DNA from 4 places in the Streptomyces sp. NPDC002276 genome. Region 4 is predicted to be linked to each of the others. Evidence: riboswitches for the same ligand, from Rfam matches in the RefSeq annotation. Region 4 holds a riboswitch; each other region holds the start of a gene.
What was found. A riboswitch is a leader RNA that binds a small molecule or an ion and turns the genes downstream of it on or off. The one in region 4 is predicted to bind cyclic di-AMP.

Region 1 (4,204 bases), on a different contig from region 4:
CGCGCGTTCTTCCGCACCTACTACGCGCCCAACAACGCGGTCCTGTCCGTGGTCGGCGACATCGACCCCGAGCAGACGCTCGCCTGGATCGAGAAGTACTTCGGGTCCATCGCCTCGCACGACGGCAAGCCCGCACCCCGTGACGGCGCACTGCCCGACACGATGGGCGCCGAGCTGCGCGAGATCGTCGAGGAAGAGGTCCCGGCGCGCGCCCTGATGTGCGCCTACCGGCTCCCGGAGGACGGCACGCGCGCGTCCGACGCGGCCGACCTCGCCCTCACCATCCTCGGCGGCGGCGAGTCCTCGCTCCTCTACAACCGCCTCGTACGACGCGACCGTACGGCCGTCGCGGCCGGCTTCGGGCTGCTGCGGCTGGCCGGAGCGCCCTCCCTGGGATGGCTGGACGTCAAGACGTCCGGTGACGTCGAGGTGCCCGTCATCGAGGCCGCCATCGACGAGGAGCTCGCCCGGTTCGCCGCGGAGGGCCCCACGGCCGAGGAAATGGAGCGCGCCCAGGCCCAGTTGGAGCGCGAGTGGCTGGACCGGCTGGGCACGGTCGCGGGCCGCGCGGACGAACTGTGCCGCTACGCCGTCCTGTTCGGCGACCCGCAGCTCGCCCTGACCGCCGTACAGCGCGTCCTGGACGTGACGGCGGAGGAGGTCCAGGAGGTCGCCAAGGCGCGACTGCGGCCCGACAACCGCGCGGTGCTCGTCTACGAGCCGATCGCGGACGAGGACGCCGACGAAGCAGCGGCCGAGGCCGGCGACGAGAACGAGGAGGCGGCCAAGTGACCGAGCTCGCCACGATGGAGTTCCACCCGCAGCCCCAGGCCGGCGAGGCCAGGCCGTGGGCCTTCCCGGCGCCCGAGCGTGGCACGCTCGGCAACGGCCTGACCGTCCTGCGCTGCCACCGCCCCGGCCAGCAGGTTGTCGCCGTCGAGGTGCTCCTCGACGCGCCCCTGGAGGCCGAACCGGCAGGCCTGGACGGCGTCGCCACGATCACCGCGCGGGCCTTCTCCGAAGGCACCGACAAGCACTCAGCGGAGGAGTTCGCCGCCGAGCTGGAGCGCTCCGGCGCCACCCTCGACGCGCACGCCGACCACCCGGGGCTGCGCCTGAGCCTGGAGGTCCCCGCCTCGCGCCTGGCCAAGGGCCTCGGCCTGCTGTCGGACGCCCTCAGGGCGCCCGCCTTCGCGGACAGCGAGGTCGAGCGGCTGGTCCGCAACCGCCTCGACGAGATCCCGCACGAGACGGCCAACCCGTCCCGCCGCGCGGCCAAGGAGCTCTCCAAGGAGCTGTTCCCGGCGAGCTCGCGCATGTCGCGCCCCCGCCAGGGCACCGAGGAGACGGTCCAGAAGATCGACTCCACGGCCGTACGCGCCTTCTACGACCGGCATGTCCGCCCCGCGACCGCCACCGCCGTGGTCGTCGGCGACCTCACCGGCATCGACCTGGACGCGCTGCTCGCCGACACCCTGGGCTCGTGGACCGGTTCCACCGCGCAGCCGCGCCCCGTGCCGCCGGTGACCGCCGACGACACCGGGCGGGTCGTGATCGTGCACCGGCCCGGCGCCGTCCAGACGCAGCTGCTCATCGGCCGCGTCGGAGCCGACCGGCACGACCGCGTGTGGCCCGCGCAGGTGCTCGGCACGTACTGCCTCGGCGGCACCCTCACCTCCCGCCTGGACCGCGTCCTGCGCGAGGAGAAGGGCTACACCTACGGTGTGCGCGCGTTCGGCCAGGTGCTGCGTTCGGCACCCGACGGCACGGGCGTGTCGATGCTCGCGATCAGCGGCTCCGTGGACACCCCGAACACGGGTCCCGCACTCGACGACCTGTGGACGGTGCTCCGCAAGCTCGCCGAGGGCGGACTCACCGACGCCGAGCGGGACATCGCCGTACAGAACCTCGTCGGCGTGGCGCCGCTCAAGTACGAGACCGCGGCGGCCGTGGCGAGCACGCTGGCCGACCAGGTCGAGCAGCACCTGCCCGACGACTACCAGGCGACGCTGTACCGGCAGCTCGCCGCGACCGGCACCGTGGAGGCGACCGCGGCGGTCGTGAACGCCTTCCCGGTGGACCGTCTGGTGACGATCCTCGTCGGCGACGCGGAGCAGATCAAGGAGCCCGTCGAGGCCCTCGGCATCGGCGAAGTGACCGTCGTTCCGGCGGAGTAGACGCGACAGCGGCACGCGCGCGTGGGGGAGCCCTGGTGACGGAAGCGCCACCAGGGCTCCCTATTGTCCGAATTGGGGGAGAGGTTGCCTGTCTGCCCTGTGGCGTGCGCTACAAAAACCGTGATCCGTTTGGGGATTGAAAGTGGCCCCCCTTAGCGTCGGTCCGGCTGTCCGTCAGGCACCGCGCCGCACTCGCGGCACCGGACAGTCATCGCCGAGTCCCCGTACGGCGCGAGCCAGGGGAGCCGGGGACCCACATGAGTCCCTGGGGTGAATCGGACGCCCGCGCGTGTGGCGGGAGTCCGTAGGAGACCTTCCTGCTCCGAACCCGTCAGCTAACCCGGTAGGCGAGAAGGAAGGAAAGGACCAGCCACTTCATGGCGTTCACCCGCGCCACCGGGAAGCACCGTCGCCCGAGCCGGACCCACCGCACCACCGTTCGCGCCGCGAGTGTCGCCGCGTTCGCCGCCACCGGAGTCGTCGGCACCCTGGCGAGCGCCCCCGCGTTCGCCGCCGAGCCCGCCCCCGAGCAGACCGGCCTCACCCCGGTCGTCGCCATGGGCGATGCCGTGGCCGAGAAGATCGACGCCCAGGCCGTCGCCCAGCGGCAGGCCGCCGCCGAGACGCTCGCCGAGGAGACCGCCCGCGCCAAGGCCGCCGCCCAGGCCGAGGCGGCCCGTGAGGCCCAGGCGCGCGCCGCCCGCGAGGCCGAGCGCAAGCGGCTCAACACCTTCGTCGCGCCGGTCGCCAACTCCTATGTGTCCACCGGCTACAAGACCGGCGGCTCCCTGTGGTCCTCCGGCGCCCACACGGGCATCGACTTCCACGCCTCGACCGGCACCAGCGTCCACGCGGTGGGCTCCGGCACCGTCGTCGAGGCCGGCTGGGGCGGCTCGTACGGCAACGAGGTCGTGATCAAGATGGCCGACGGCATGTACACCATGTACGGCCACCTGTCGTCCATCGGTGTCTCGGTCGGCCAGCAGGTCACCCCGGGCCAGCAGATCGGCCTCTCCGGGGCGACCGGCAACGTCACCGGACCGCACCTCCACTTCGAGGCCCGTACGACCGCCGAGTACGGCTCCGACGTCGACCCCGTCGCCTACCTCCGCAAGCACGGCGTCAACGTCTGACGACGCACCACCGCACTTCCTGGAGCCCCGGCCGTCCGCCGGGGCTTTCGGCGTTTCCGGACCCCTCCTGTCCAAAAAATATCCATGGATTCCGGTCCGCCATCGGAAATTCCCGCTGATTGCAATAGAGTCACGGAACACACGTCAATCGTCGACGTTTCACGGGGATTAAGGCGGAGGTCGGACATGCGTATTCCGGCGCACTCGGTATGCACGGCGATCCGGGACGACATCGTCGCCGGTGTCTACGAGCGCGGCGGCCGGCTCACGGAGGAACTCCTCGCGCGCCGGTACGGCGTCTCGCGCGTGCCCGTGCGCGAGGCCCTGCGCACGCTGGAGGCGGAGGGGTTCGTGGTGACCCGGCGGCACGCGGGCGCGTGCGTCGCGGAACCGACCGAGCAGGAGGCCGCCGACCTGCTGGAGATGCGGATGCTGCTGGAGCCGCTCGGCGCCTCGCGGGCCGCCCAGCGGCGCACCGAGGCCCACCTCAAGGTGCTGCGAGGCCTCGTCCGGCTGGGCCAGGAGCGCGCCAGGAGGGGCAACAGCGAGGATCTGCGCTCCCTGGGCAGCTGGTTCCACGAGACGCTGGCCCAGGCCTCCGGGAGCCCCGCGCTGACCTCGATGCTGACCCAGCTGCGGCACAAGATCGCCTGGATGTACGCGGTGGAGGCACCGGCCAACCCCGTGGAGTCCTGGGCGGAGCACGGGGCCATCGTGGACGCCGTGGCGCGCGGCGACGGCGAGCGCGCGCGGGCGATCACGGCCCTGCACACCGAGCGCGCGGGCACCGCGCACCGGCTGCGCTTTCCCGGCGGCGCGAACGGCACGGACCGTGTGAGGACTTCGCAACCTCCCGTAAACATGTCGGGTCTCCGGCATTAACACGGGCGCCGT
Region 2 (4,204 bases), on a different contig from region 4:
GGCGGCTGGCTCGCCGACCGCATCCTCGGCTCGTACCGCGCGGTGCTGTGGGGCGGGATCCTGATCGCCTGCGGGCACTACGCGATGGCGGTCCCCACGGGCACGATGACCTGGGTGGGCCTCGGCCTGATCAGCGCCGGTACCGGCCTGCTCAAACCCAACGTGGCCACCATGGTCGGCAAGCTCTACCGCACCGACGACGACCGCCGGGACGCCGGTTCGGCTCGGTGTCCGGTTCGGTCGGTTCGGTCGGTCCGGTGGTGGGGTTGGTTGGTTTCGCGCTCTACTACGTGACTCCTCCACCCCCTGAAGAGGGTGGCTTCTCGCTATGCCGGTTGGGCTTCGCGACGGACCAGCCCGGCCCGTAGAACGTTGATCGCTCCCACCGTGTCCGCATGCGCGTGATGGCCGCACGAGACGCAGTGGAACTTCTCCTGAGTGGGCCGGTTCTCCTTGGCGGTGTGCCCGCATTGGGGGCACCGCCGGGAGGTGTTGCGGGGGTCCACGGCGATCACTTCCCGTCCGGCGTTTTCAGCCTTGGCGTGCAGGATCGTCAGGAACACCCCCCAACCGGCATCGGTGATCGAGCGGTTGAGCCCGGCCTTCGCCGCCGCCCCGTTGGGCAGGAACGCACCCGGCCGGTCGGGATCGGGCTTCGGCGCGGGAGCCTTGCTCATGTAGGAGACCCTCCGCTGGTGGGACCACTGGCTGAAGGGCGAGGACACAGGCGTGACGGCCGACCCACTCCTGCGCGCCTACGTCAGCGACTCGCATCCTCCGGCCACGGTCTACGACACCCTGCCGGGCCGTTGGGTCGGCGAGCCCGCGTGGCCCTCGCCGCACGTGAAGACGACGACGTACGGCCTCCGGGGCGCGCCCGTGATCGTCCGCTCTCCCATGCACACCGGGGTGGACGCAGGCCGTTTCTTCCCCTTCGGGAACGACGCCGATCTGCCGCCGGACCAGCGGGACGAGGACGCGCGGTCGGCGTGCTTCGAGTTCGAGGTGCCGGCCGAGACGTGGGTGCTGGGGCGGCCGAGGGTGCGGCTGCGGCTGACGAGTGGGGTGGAGCGCGGGCAAGTGACCGCGCGGCTGTGCGATGTCGCCCCGGACGGTTCCTCGACGCTGGTCACCCGGGGTGTGCTGAATCTGTCGGCGCGGTTCGGGCGAGACCGGGCGGTGCCCTGGACGCCGGGTGCCACGGAGGACGTGACCTTCGAGCTGAACGGGATCGGGCACGCGTTCCCGCCGGGGCATCGGATCCGGCTCGCGGTGTCGTCGGCGTACTGGCCGTGGATCTGGCCGCAGCCGGAGTCGGCGGCGGGGTTCACGCTGGACCCGGAGGGGAGTGCGATGGAACTCCCGGTTCGGGAGCAGGAGTTGGGGCCTGTTATTCGCTTCGACGAGCCCGAGGAGGCCGCGCCGATCGGGGTCAACTACCCCGCCACGCTGGACGAGCCGCGGCCCGAGCGGCTGGTCGTACGGGATGTGGCGAAGGGCGAGTGGCGGCTGGAGGTGGACCCCCGGTACGGGGGGCACGCGGGTGTATCCGGACGGGCTTGAGTTCACCGAGGACGCGCTGGAGACGTACACGATCGACGAGGCGGAACCGTTGTCCGCCCGTACGCGGTCCGACTGGACGATCCGGCTGCATCGGCCGGAGCTGGGATGGGACACGACCGTGCGCACGCGGTCGGAGATTACTTGCGACGAAACGGACTTTATTACCTCGAATGAGGTGATCTGCACCGAGGGCGGCGAAGTGATCTTTCACCGCACTTGGGAGAAAAGGATTCCGAGAACTGCCAGTTGAGGGCGAATGCCCGATTTGCCGTTCTTAATCCTGCCGTGAGTTGGGTCACGCGTTTCTGTGCGTGACCTGTGGTCCCGTGTGTTCGCGTTTCCCCTTGTGGCGATTGACAGTTGAACCTTGGCTTACGCAAAGGATCAAGTGCCCCATACGCCTCAGATCAAGGTCAATAGGGGTTAGGTGTGATTCCGCCACTTGTTCCGGACATGTGCTCTCGCATAGTTTCCGGGCCTGTCGAGCGGAACGCCGAATCCTGCCGCCGCCCGGCATCCCAGTCACGAACTTCTCGCACGGCAGGAGCGGGGGACCCAGGTAAGTCGCCGGACCGGTCAGCACGACCGGGACGGCTTGGGGTTAAGTCACGTCCGTGAGGGCGTGGCCGGGCACCTCCCAGCCCGAACCCGACAGCTCACCTCGCAGGCGACGGAGAGGAACCTCGTCATGCCTGCATCCGCTCAGTCCCGCCGCGCCCGCCTTGTCCGCCGTGTCGTTGTCGCCGGTACCGGTGTCGCGATCCTCGCGCTGCCCGTCGTCGGGGCGACCACCGCGTCCGCGGCCACCACCGCCTCGACCACCGCCGCCGGGTACCCCAACACCCTTGACGGGTGGATCCGCGAGTCGCTCGCGATCATGGCGCAGAAGGGGATTCCGGGGACGTACAACGGGATCTACCGGAACGTGATCCGTGAGTCGTCCGGCAACCCGTACGCGATCAACAACTGGGACTCCAACGCGGCGGCGGGTACGCCGTCGAAGGGGCTGCTCCAGGTGATCGACCCGACGTTCAACGCGTATCACGTTGCCGGGACTGCGTTTGATCCTTATGACCCGGTTGCGAACATCACGGCTGCGTGCAATTACGCTGCGGCGGTTTATGGGTCGATCGACAACGTTTACGGGGCTTACTAGAAACGTGGACCAGCCATGACGGGTTGTGTTTTGAGTGGCACCGCCGTCGTGGCTGGTCGCGCCCGCGCGGCGGAGCCGCAAATTGACACAGCCCCGCGCCCCTGAAGACCTTCAGCTGAAGAGTCTTTCAAGTACCAGCGCGATGCCGTCGTTCTCGTTCGACAGCGTTACCTCATCGGCTACTGCCTTCAACTCCGGGTGGGCGTTGGCCATCGCCACTCCATGTGCTGCCCAGTCGAACATCGGGATGTCGTTCGGCATGTCGCCGAAGGCAATGGTGTCGGACGGGGTCAGGCCCAAGTGGTGGGCCGCCAGGGCGAGGCCCGTCGCCTTGGTGATGCCGAGTGGCTGGAGTTCGACGGTGCCGGGGCCGGACATGGTGACCGAGGCCAGGGAACCGACCACCGAGCGCGCCGTGGACGCCAACTCGTCGTCCTCCAGGGCCGGGTGACGGAGCAACACCTTGCTGATCGGTTCGCACCACAGGTCGTCGCGCTTCCCCACACGCACCGCGGGGAGCGTGGGGTGGGGCATCAGGTAGCCGGGCTCGATGAGCGTGAGGCCGTCCACTCCGTCCTGGTCGACCGCCGCGTAGACCTGGCCCACTTCCGCCTCGATCTTGCCGAGCGCGGTCTCCGCCAGCTCACGGTCCAGGGTGACCGACCAGAGCAGACGGTCCGCACCGGCGTCGTACAACTGGGCGCCCTGTCCGCACACCGCGAGCCCCCTGCTGCCGAGGTCTTCGAGGAGCGGGCGCACTCTCGGGGCGGGCCTGCCGGTGACGACCAGGTGCCGGGCGCCGGCCGCCGCCGCCCTCGCGAGTGCGTTGCGGGACCGGTCGGAGAGTGTGTCGTCGCCGCGCAGCAGCGTTCCGTCCAGGTCGGTGGCGATCAGTGCATATGCGAGGGGTGCGGCCATGATCAGAGAATACGGATGGAACGCCCCACCGACTCGACACGAACCGGACGGCTGCTGCCTTCACATCCGTTGACCCGAGTTCCGGTTGGTTTGACAGTTACGGCGGTTATGCCGACTCCCGGATCACCAGTTCGGTGGGCAGGATCACGCCCGCCGTGTCCTCGCCGGCGATCTGCGCGAGCAGCATGCGGACCATCTCGGCGCTGATGCGGTCGTAGGGCTGGCGCATGGTCGTGAGGGCGGGGGTGATCGCCGTGGCCGCCGCCGAGTCGTCGAAGCCTCCGACAGCGATGTCATCCGGGACCGAACGGCCGGATTGCTGAAGGGTGTTGACGACTCCCAGGGCCATGAGGTCGGAGGCTACGAACACCGCGTCTATGTCGGGGGCCTGGGCGAGGAGGCGCCGCGCCGCTTCCTCGCCGCCCGTGCGGCGGTAGTCGCCCTCGACCACGAGGGTCGGGTCGTGGGGCAGCCCCGCTTCGGTGAGGACGTCGCGGTAGCCGGCCAGGCGGTCGGGGCCGCCCGGTGCGTCGAGCGGGCCGGTGACCATGGCGATGCGGCGGCGGC
Region 3 (4,204 bases), on a different contig from region 4:
CCCCGCACACGGTACGGGACCGGGTGCGGGGACGTACGTACGACTGGCTAAGGCTTAGCCCTGTACGGCTCAGCCCTTGAAGCGGGGGAACGCGCTGCGGCCCGCGTACTCGGCCGCGTCGTCGAGGATCTCCTCGATGCGCAGGAGCTGGTTGTACTTGGCGACGCGGTCCGAGCGGGCCGGGGCGCCGGTCTTGATCTGGCCGCAGTTCACCGCGACGGCGAGGTCGGCGATGGTGACGTCCTCGGTCTCGCCGGAGCGGTGGGACATCATGCACTTGAAGCCGTTGCGCTGGGCCATCTCGACGGCGTCCAGGGTCTCGGTCAGCGAGCCGATCTGGTTCACCTTGACGAGCAGGGCGTTGGCGGTGCCCTCCTCGATGCCGCGGGCGAGGCGCTCGGGGTTGGTGACGAAGAGGTCGTCGCCGACGATCTGGACCTTCTCGCCGATGCGGTCGGTGATGACCTTCCAGCCGGCCCAGTCGTCCTCGTACAGCGGGTCCTCGATGGAGACGAGCGGGTAGGCCGCCACGAGCTCCTCGTAGTACTCGGTCATCTCGGCGGCCGAGCGGGACTTGCCCTCGAACTCGTACTTGCCGTCCTTGTAGAACTCGGACGCGGCGACGTCGAGCGCGAGCGCGATCTGCTCGCCGGGGATGTAACCGGCCTGCTTGATGGCCTCAAGGATGAGGTCGAGGGCGGCGCGGTTGGACTCCAGGTTCGGGGCGAAGCCGCCCTCGTCGCCGAGGCCGGTGGACAGGCCCTTGGTCTTCAGCACCTTCTTGAGGGTGTGGTAGACCTCGGCGCCCCAGCGCAGCGCCTCGGAGAAGGACTCCGCGCCGATCGGGGCGATCATGAACTCCTGGATGTCCACGTTCGAGTCGGCGTGCGAGCCGCCGTTCAGGATGTTCATCATCGGAACGGGCAGCAGGTGCGCGTTCGGGCCACCGAGGTAGCGGAACAGCGGAAGGTCGGACGCCTCGGAGGCGGCGTGCGCGACGGCGAGGGAGACGCCGAGGATGGCGTTGGCGCCGAGCGAGCCCTTGTTGTCGGTGGCGTCCAGGTCGAACATCGCCTGGTCGATCAGGCGCTGCTCGGTGGCGTCGTAGCCGACCAGCTCCGGGCCGATCTGCTCGATGACGGCGAGTACGGCCTTCTCGACACCCTTGCCGCCGTAGCGGTTGGGGTCGCCGTCACGCAGTTCGACGGCTTCGAAGGCACCCGTGGAGGCGCCGGACGGAACGGCGGCACGACCCGTGCTGCCGTCGTCGAGGCCGACCTCGACCTCGACCGTGGGGTTGCCTCGGGAGTCCAGGATTTCCCGGGCTACGACGACGTCGATGGACGGCACGAGCATCTCCTTCTTGGGGTCTGACGCGGCTACGGCAACACCGCAGCGGCTCTGCGAGACGAGCCTAACCGGCTCGGGGCGATTGGCCATCCGGTCGGCCGCCTGATGGACAGAACCGAGAGTAAATTGTTTCCGAACGGAACAAAAAGGTTCCCTGAAGCGGAAACAAAAAAGCCCCGCCCCGGTGCGTACGGGGGAACACGCACCGGAGCGGGGAGCCCGTGGGGGACGGGGGTGACCCTCACGAGGTCTCCATAGTGCAGTCCACGGATGTGAGGGCGCTGTGGTTCAGCTGAGTGCTACTTAAGGTGCAGCTGCTGACCCGGGTAGATGAAGTCGGCGTCGTCGATGATGCTCTTGTTCAGCTTGAACAGCTGCTGCCAGCCGCCCTTGACCTTGTGCTTCTCGGCGATGGAGCTGAGGGTGTCGCCCTTGACGACCTTGTACTCGCCGTCACCCTTCTTGACCTTCTTGCCGGTCGGGGTGGTGACGGTCTTCTTCACGGCCGGGCGCTCGGCGGAGCGGGAGGCGGTGGTGTCGGTCGTGGAGCGCTCGGTGGTGCTCTTGCTCGACGAGCCGCTGCTGTTCGAGGAGCTGGAGGAGCTGCCGCCGGAGTAGGTGGCGCTGGAGAGGCCGGTGCCGCAGGTGGGCCAGGCACCCTTGCCCTGGGCGGCGAGAACCTTCTCGGCCACGGCTATCTGCTGGGACTTGGAGGCCTGGTTCGCGGTGGAGGCGTAGGCGGTGCCGCCGTACGCGGCCCACGTCGAGGCGGAGAACTGGAGACCGCCGTAGTAGCCGTTTCCGGTGTTGATGGACCAGTTGCCGCCGGACTCGCAGCTGGCGACCGTGTCCCACTCGGAGGCGGTGGCGGCGGAGGCGTTGCCGGCCGCCATGAGCGGGGCGGCGATGGCGACACCGGTCACGCCGGCGAGCGTGGCGACGCGGGTAGACCGCTGAAGAACTGTCGGACGGCGGTGCTTGCCCTTGCTGGAAAACAGCATGGAAGATCCCAATCCCCTCACCGACGCCTACGAGGTGAGCTGTCGGGTTCGGGCCGTGTGAGTTGCCCGGCCGCGCACCTCTCGGTGCGCGACTTAACCCCAAGCCGGTTCCGGTGTCTCTCAACTCCCGGGCCCGGCACTTACCTTGGGTCCCCCGCTCCTGCCTACGGCGCTTGACGCGACGACTGTTCCCGGAGGCCGCTGGCAGGACTCGGCGTGTGCGGCAGCCGGGGCTCGTGGTGACGAGCGGCCTTGACCGTAGACAGGGAAGGCACGGGATTTCAAAGACGATCAGGGCTTCTGAGACTCATCCCACACTTTCACCAAAGCGGACATTCGGCGCGAAGCGTGACGTGAACTCCCGCTGTTTTGCTGCTACTTTCCGCCCGTTTCAGCACTGACGTCCAGGGTCTGACCGGCGACGACAGCGGACGGATCGGCGCCTATCACCTTTTTGTTCTCGGCGTACAGCGCGCGCCATCCGCCGTCGAAGTCAAGGGAGTCGGCGATGGACGCGAGAGAGTCGCCGGCGCGGACGGTGTACGTCTTGGGCGTCACGCTCTCCTCGGCGCTCGCGCCGCGGTGCTTGCCGGTGCTCTGCTGCTCGACGCCGTCATCGGTGGAGTCGTCGAGCGCGCCGGTGTCGACGAGGCTCCACTTGCCCACCGCCTGCTCCGAGTTGTCCGATTCGTCGAGTTTCGGGGAGGCGGTGGCCGAGCCGTCGTCCGTCGAAGGAGTGGTGGACTTGTCGGACTTGGCGGGGTTGTCCGTCGCGGAGGGGGTCGGGCTCTGCGAGTCGGACGCATCGGAGGGGGTCGGCTCCGTGTTGCCGGAGTTGGACAACCCGAACGATCCGGAGGCACCGGAAGAGTCCGAGGAATCGGAGGAGTCGGAGGAAGCCGAAGAACCCGAGGAGCCCGAGGAGCCCGACGAGCCGGTCGCACCGGTCGACGGCGAGTCGCTCGCGACTCCGGTGTCGACGTCCGCCGAGCCCGAGGTCGTGGTGAGGCCGGCGACCAGCGCGCAGGTGACCCACTCGGAGGTGCCCTTGGCGTCGAGGATCTTCTCGGCGACGGCTATCTGCTGGGAGCGACTGGCGAGGTCGGCGGTCGGTGCGTAGTCCTGGCCGCCGTACTTGTTCCAGTCGTCCTGGGTCAGCTGGAGCCCGCCGTAGTGGCCGTTGCCGCTGTTCTCGCTCCAGGAGCCGCCGGTCTCGCACTGGGCCACCTTGTCCCAGGTGGTGCCGTCGGCGGCGTTCGCGGCGGCGGCGCCGAGGAGGGGGATGGCGATGGCGGAGCCGGTCACGCCGGCCGCGACGAGCATTGCCGGAGCCTGGCGGGGGCGACGGTGACGACCGTTCCCGGAGAGCATGCGGAGGCCTTTCGCGTGACGGCGGGGGGACCGCGCGACGGGTGCTGCGGGGCGCCGCGCTGGTACGTGAACGTAGCCGCAGTCGATCACTTGTCACAAGTTAATGCCACGTAGATCACGTGAAGATCACAGAGTTGAGGAACTGTCATCTTCGGGTTTACGCGGCGAGATGGCCCGTTCGGTCCGGGTTTACGGGTTTGGTGTGGTCGCTCCGGGGGTGAACTCCACTGGCAGGGTGCGCAGTCCGCGCATGATGAGGCCGCCGCGCCAGCGCAAGTCGGCCGGATCCGCCGCGAGTTGGAGGTCGGGCAGGCGGGTGAGGAGGGTGGCGAGCGCGGTCTGTCCCTCCAGGCGGGCGAGCGGGGCGCCGAGGCAGTAGTGGATGCCGTGGCCGTAGCCGAGGTGTTGATTGTCACGCCGACCGAGGTCGAGGACGTCGGGATCGGCGAACCGTTCCGGATCGCGGTCCGCCGCGGCCAGGA
Region 4 (4,204 bases):
AGTTCCACAGGGGGTAGGTCACGGTGTGCTGGAACTTGTCCGGCCGCGCTCCGGGGTACGTCAGGGTGATCTCGCCGTACTGCCGCAGCTGCGGATGCCGCTTCCACGTCTGCGCGGAGTCGAGCCGCACGGTCACCGGGAAGGAGTGGAACTTGCCCACCGCGCAATAAGGTTTGCAGTCGTTCACCCAGTTGACGCCCGTCGCCGTCGCGGAGTTGGCGTTCCAGTCGGTCCAACGCAGCGACGTCAGGCGGCTGTTGCCGTCGCCGCAGGCCAGCATGAAGTCGCTGGGACGCACCTCGGGATGCCAGAGGCAGTCGACCAGCACGGGGACCGCGGGCTGCCGCTGGGCGACCGGTTGCGCGTGCACCGTCGCCGGGGCCGCGGACGAGGTGCCCACGGCCGGCGCCAGCAGAGCGGCGGCACAGACCGTGACGACTCCGACCATGGTGTGTTTGTACATGTCCGCTCCCGGCCGCCCGTTCGTACCCGTCACTCCGCACCCGCACCGGCGGTGGACCCGCCTGCGGGACACGGTCGTCGTCCGTCTTCTGGTTCGACGCTACGACCGTGTCCTGGGTTCCACCACTCGTACAGAGCAACGACGCGGCCCGCAGGGAGTAGCGGGACGCGTGTGAACCAGTGGCTCAGGCGGGTCGTACGGCGCCCCGGATGGCGGCGGAACCGGCGTAGAAGATCGACTCCTCGCGTATCGGAGTGCCGGGGCTCGGCGCGTGGATCATCAGGCCGTTGCCGGTGTAGAGGCCGACGTGGTCGATGCTGTCGTAGAAGAAGATCAGATCGCCGGCGTGGATGTCCGTGAGCGGGACGAGGGCGCCCGCGCCGGACTGTTCCTGGGCGGTGCGCGGGAGGAGGACCCCCGCCGCCTTCCATGCGGCCTGGGTGAGGCTGGAGCAGTCGTACGCGTCCGGTCCCGCCGCGCCCCACAGGCAGGGCCTGCCGATCTGCGCGCGGGCGAAGGCGAGCGCGGTGGCGGTCTTGCTCTGGGCGCCGGCGTCCGGTGCGGTCGTGGTGGGGATGACCGCGGCGGGCGCCGGGCTCATGGCCGGGGCCGGTGGGAGGGTGACTTCCGGGGCCATGGCCGGAGGGGCGGGGGGTGCGAGTGTGGGGGCGACGGACGGGGCCGCGGCGAAGGCGACCTCGGGGGCGGGGGCGGTCGGCTGCCACTCCTGCTGGGGCGGGCGCCAAAACGGTTCCGGCGCGGGCTGCCACTCGGGCTGGGCCGTGGGCTGCTGGGGGATGAGAGGTATCTGCCCCGTGGACCAGGCCGGTTGCTCGGCGACTGCGGGCATCTGCCCGGTCGACCAGGCAGGTTGCTCGGTCACCGCTGGCATCTGTCCTGTCGACCACATCTGCTGTTGCTCGGTCACCACGGGGAACTGGCCGGTGGACCACGGCGGTTGCTGTGTCACCGCGGGCATCTGCCCTGTCGACCAGGTCTGTTGTTGCTCGGTCACCATCGGCATCTGTCCGGTGGACCACGTGGTCTCCGGGGCGGGCCAGGCCGTCTCCGGGGGCGGCCAGGTGGCGCCCGTCGGCGCGGTCTCGGTACGCGGTGTGCCGATGGACGGGAGCAGGTCCAGGCTCGCGGTGAGCGGGTCGAAGGCCGGTGCCGGGGCGGTCGCGAACTGCTGCGGTGCCATGACGCGCGCGGGCGGCACGTCGACGGCCGGGGCGGGCGGTACCGGCGGCAGGTCGAGGACGGTCGCCGTGGGCGTCTGCGACATCTGGGCCTGAGCCATCTGCGCGATCTGGGCGATCTGAGACATCTGCGGAGGCTGCGGCACCTGCGCCTGAGGTACCTGTGCCTGCGGCATCTGTGACATCTGCGGCATCTGTGCCATCACGGGAGACTGCTGTGTCTCCTGTGCGGCGGGAGGCAGCGCGGCAATGGGTGCAGCGGTCAACTCCGCTACGGGGGGCATGAGTTGCGGGGCGGTGGGCTCCGGTGCGGCGGTGGTCCCCATGGTCAGTTCGGCCACGGCGCGACCGGGCTGCATTTCGAGTTCGCGGCCGGTGCTCTGGGGCTCGGGGCGTCGCTCGGGTCGTTCGGACCGCTCGGGGCGGGACTCGGCCGGGCGGGCCGGGGTCCTGCCGGGCGGCAGCATCGCCGGTACGGTCGGGCCCAGTTGGGTGCGGGCGCGGTCGAACAGCTGCCGGGTGACGGCTTCGACGGCGGGGTCGGAAGGACGTGACGCGCTGGGGCGGGCCTCGACACGCTTGCGCGGTTTCCCGGACATCGCACGTGTGGCGTTGTAGTTTCCGGTGGCCGTCTCGGCCCTGTCGTAAAGGGAGTTGATCCGCCGCTGGACTTCGTCGCGGCTGGGTCGGTCGTCCACGGTGGGGCCACTGCCTCCGGTGCGCGTGCGTCGTTCTGCCGGCATGGCAGACGTGCTCCTTCCGCTTCGCGCCTACCGGGTTAGCTGTCGGGTTCGGGCGTCGATCACGGAAGGTTTGCCCTACGGTCCTTGCCCTGAGGGGCAGTTGGACCGATTCACCCCAAGTTCGGTTGGGTCCCCGGCTCCGGCTGTCGCGAGCGACACGCCGGACTCGGCGCGAGCCGTGCGGCCCGGCGCCGATCGCCGGAGTAGGTCGTACGGCCTGAGCGCCAACTTAGCCAACGTGTGTGCCTCGTGTGAAGGTTGAAGCGCGATATGTCCGATACGTATTTGTGACCTTTACCTCGCCCTGGTGTGTCGAGGGGGCAGGAGCCCGCCGGGGCCGGTGATCCATAAGAGGTCGCTATGAATTTCTGGGACGGTTGAACACACCGGGGCCCGGCTCCGTATTGGGTCGGGGGATTTCCATGCCGGGACGAGCCGGGCCGACCGATACGTGTAGGAGCAACTTCCTTGGCACGCAACACGCGCAGACGCCCCACAGGCGCACGACGCGCGACGATGGCAGCAGTCGCCCTGATGCTGGGCGGCGGAGGACTGATGGCGGCGAACGTCTACGCGTCGGCGTCCGAAGGTGGTTGGGGCGGTGACTCCGCCCAACAAGGGTCTCCGGACGCGGCATCGCGAGGCGCGACGATCGACTGCCCGGACGTCGGTACCCAGTTGACGACGGTGCCCGACGAGGCGAAGGCCGACGTCGACAAGGAACTCGCGAATCTGGACCAGCAGATAACCGAGGCCTACCAGAAACTTCAGGACTCAAGGGATTCCATTCGCCAGGACGCCTCCTTCGCCGACAACGAGATCATGAATCCGTTGAAGGAGAAGCGGGCCGAGACCATCGGGCGGATCGACGACGCCATCGCGCAGGTCGGGGACCGCCCGGAGGGACTCGACGCCCTCGCCGCCTGCACGCTGATCGCGCCCACGAACGAGACCGGCGATCAGGGTGACCAGGGAGGCAACGGCGACGACCAGAGCGCCAGCGCCAGCACCGGGGACCAGGGCGGCCAGGGTCAGCAGGGCCAGCAGCAGTCCACCAACGGGCCGGTCGCCTCTGACTACGCGGACATCACCTCCGTACAGCCGAATGTGAACGCTCCGCAGCAGCAGGCGGGCGCCTCGCGCGGTACGTTCGTCACCGCCTGCGGGGTGAACGAGAACGGCCTGTTCAACTCCGACAACGTGATCGTCGCGCCCGGTGTCACCAACGGCGCCCACCACTTCCACGACTACATCGGCAACCAGTCCAACAACGCCTTCGCCAGCGACCAGGACCTCGCGAACGCCGACACGAGCTGCGAGAACCCGGGCGACAAGTCCACCTACTACTGGCCGGTGCTGCGCCTGCAGAACGGCAAGCAGGAGCGGGACGCCGACAAGCCCGGCGGCGGCACCGAGGGCAACACCGGCGAGATCGTCACGGCCAAGCAGGTCACCCTGACCTTCGAGGGCAACCCGCAGAGCAAGGTCGTCGCGATGCCGCGCCTTCTGCGCATCATCACCGGCGACGCGAAGGCCTTCGTCAACGGCCCGGCCAACGCCAACGCCTCTTGGAGCTGCACCGGGTTCGAGGACCGTCAGCTCAAGGACAAGTACCCGCTGTGCCCGTCCGGCAGTGACGTCGTGCGCACCTTCAAGTTCCAGAGCTGCTGGGACGGCCGCAACATCGACAGCGCCAACCACCGCACCCACGTGGCCTTCGAGGCCGCCGACGGCGCCTGCCCGGCCGGCTTCGAGGCCATTCCGCAGCTGGTGCAGCGGATCGTCTACGCCGTCGACGC

Region 1: another riboswitch for cyclic di-AMP. It lies ahead of ACWIHT_RS11610 (M23 family metallopeptidase); the one in region 4 lies ahead of ACWIHT_RS03030 (NlpC/P60 family protein).
Region 2: another riboswitch for cyclic di-AMP. It lies ahead of ACWIHT_RS31780 (transglycosylase SLT domain-containing protein); the one in region 4 lies ahead of ACWIHT_RS03030 (NlpC/P60 family protein).
Region 3: another riboswitch for cyclic di-AMP. It lies ahead of ACWIHT_RS05235 (transglycosylase family protein); the one in region 4 lies ahead of ACWIHT_RS03030 (NlpC/P60 family protein).

The regions. Positions count from the first base shown of each region.
Region 1 covers NZ_JBSFCQ010000003.1:636,132-640,335, reverse strand. Annotated here, with positions in the region: gene ACWIHT_RS11620 (M16 family metallopeptidase) at 1-792, shown strand, start outside; gene ACWIHT_RS11615 (M16 family metallopeptidase) at 789-2,177, shown strand; cyclic di-AMP (ydaO/yuaA leader) riboswitch at 2,380-2,541, shown strand; gene ACWIHT_RS11610 (M23 family metallopeptidase) at 2,555-3,310, shown strand; gene ACWIHT_RS11605 (GntR family transcriptional regulator) at 3,497-4,192, shown strand.
Region 2 covers NZ_JBSFCQ010000014.1:175,296-179,499, reverse strand. Annotated here, with positions in the region: partial or broken gene ACWIHT_RS31795 (oligopeptide:H+ symporter) at 1-225, shown strand, start outside; partial or broken gene ACWIHT_RS31790 (RNA-guided endonuclease InsQ/TnpB family protein) at 327-677, opposite strand; partial or broken gene ACWIHT_RS31785 (CocE/NonD family hydrolase C-terminal non-catalytic domain-containing protein) at 682-1,813, shown strand; cyclic di-AMP (ydaO/yuaA leader) riboswitch at 2,077-2,248, shown strand; gene ACWIHT_RS31780 (transglycosylase SLT domain-containing protein) at 2,252-2,719, shown strand; gene ACWIHT_RS31775 (HAD family hydrolase) at 2,831-3,637, opposite strand; gene ACWIHT_RS31770 (LacI family DNA-binding transcriptional regulator) at 3,744-4,204, opposite strand, start outside.
Region 3 covers NZ_JBSFCQ010000002.1:28,915-33,118, reverse strand. Annotated here, with positions in the region: gene eno (phosphopyruvate hydratase) at 70-1,356, opposite strand; gene ACWIHT_RS05235 (transglycosylase family protein) at 1,650-2,351, opposite strand; cyclic di-AMP (ydaO/yuaA leader) riboswitch at 2,361-2,533, opposite strand; gene ACWIHT_RS05230 (transglycosylase family protein) at 2,727-3,722, opposite strand; gene ACWIHT_RS05225 (cytochrome P450 family protein) at 3,912-4,204, opposite strand, start outside.
Region 4 covers NZ_JBSFCQ010000001.1:642,526-646,729, forward strand. Annotated here, with positions in the region: gene ACWIHT_RS03025 (hypothetical protein) at 1-463, opposite strand, end outside; gene ACWIHT_RS03030 (NlpC/P60 family protein) at 648-2,405, opposite strand; cyclic di-AMP (ydaO/yuaA leader) riboswitch at 2,414-2,587, opposite strand; gene ACWIHT_RS03035 (DUF1996 domain-containing protein) at 2,922-4,204, shown strand, end outside.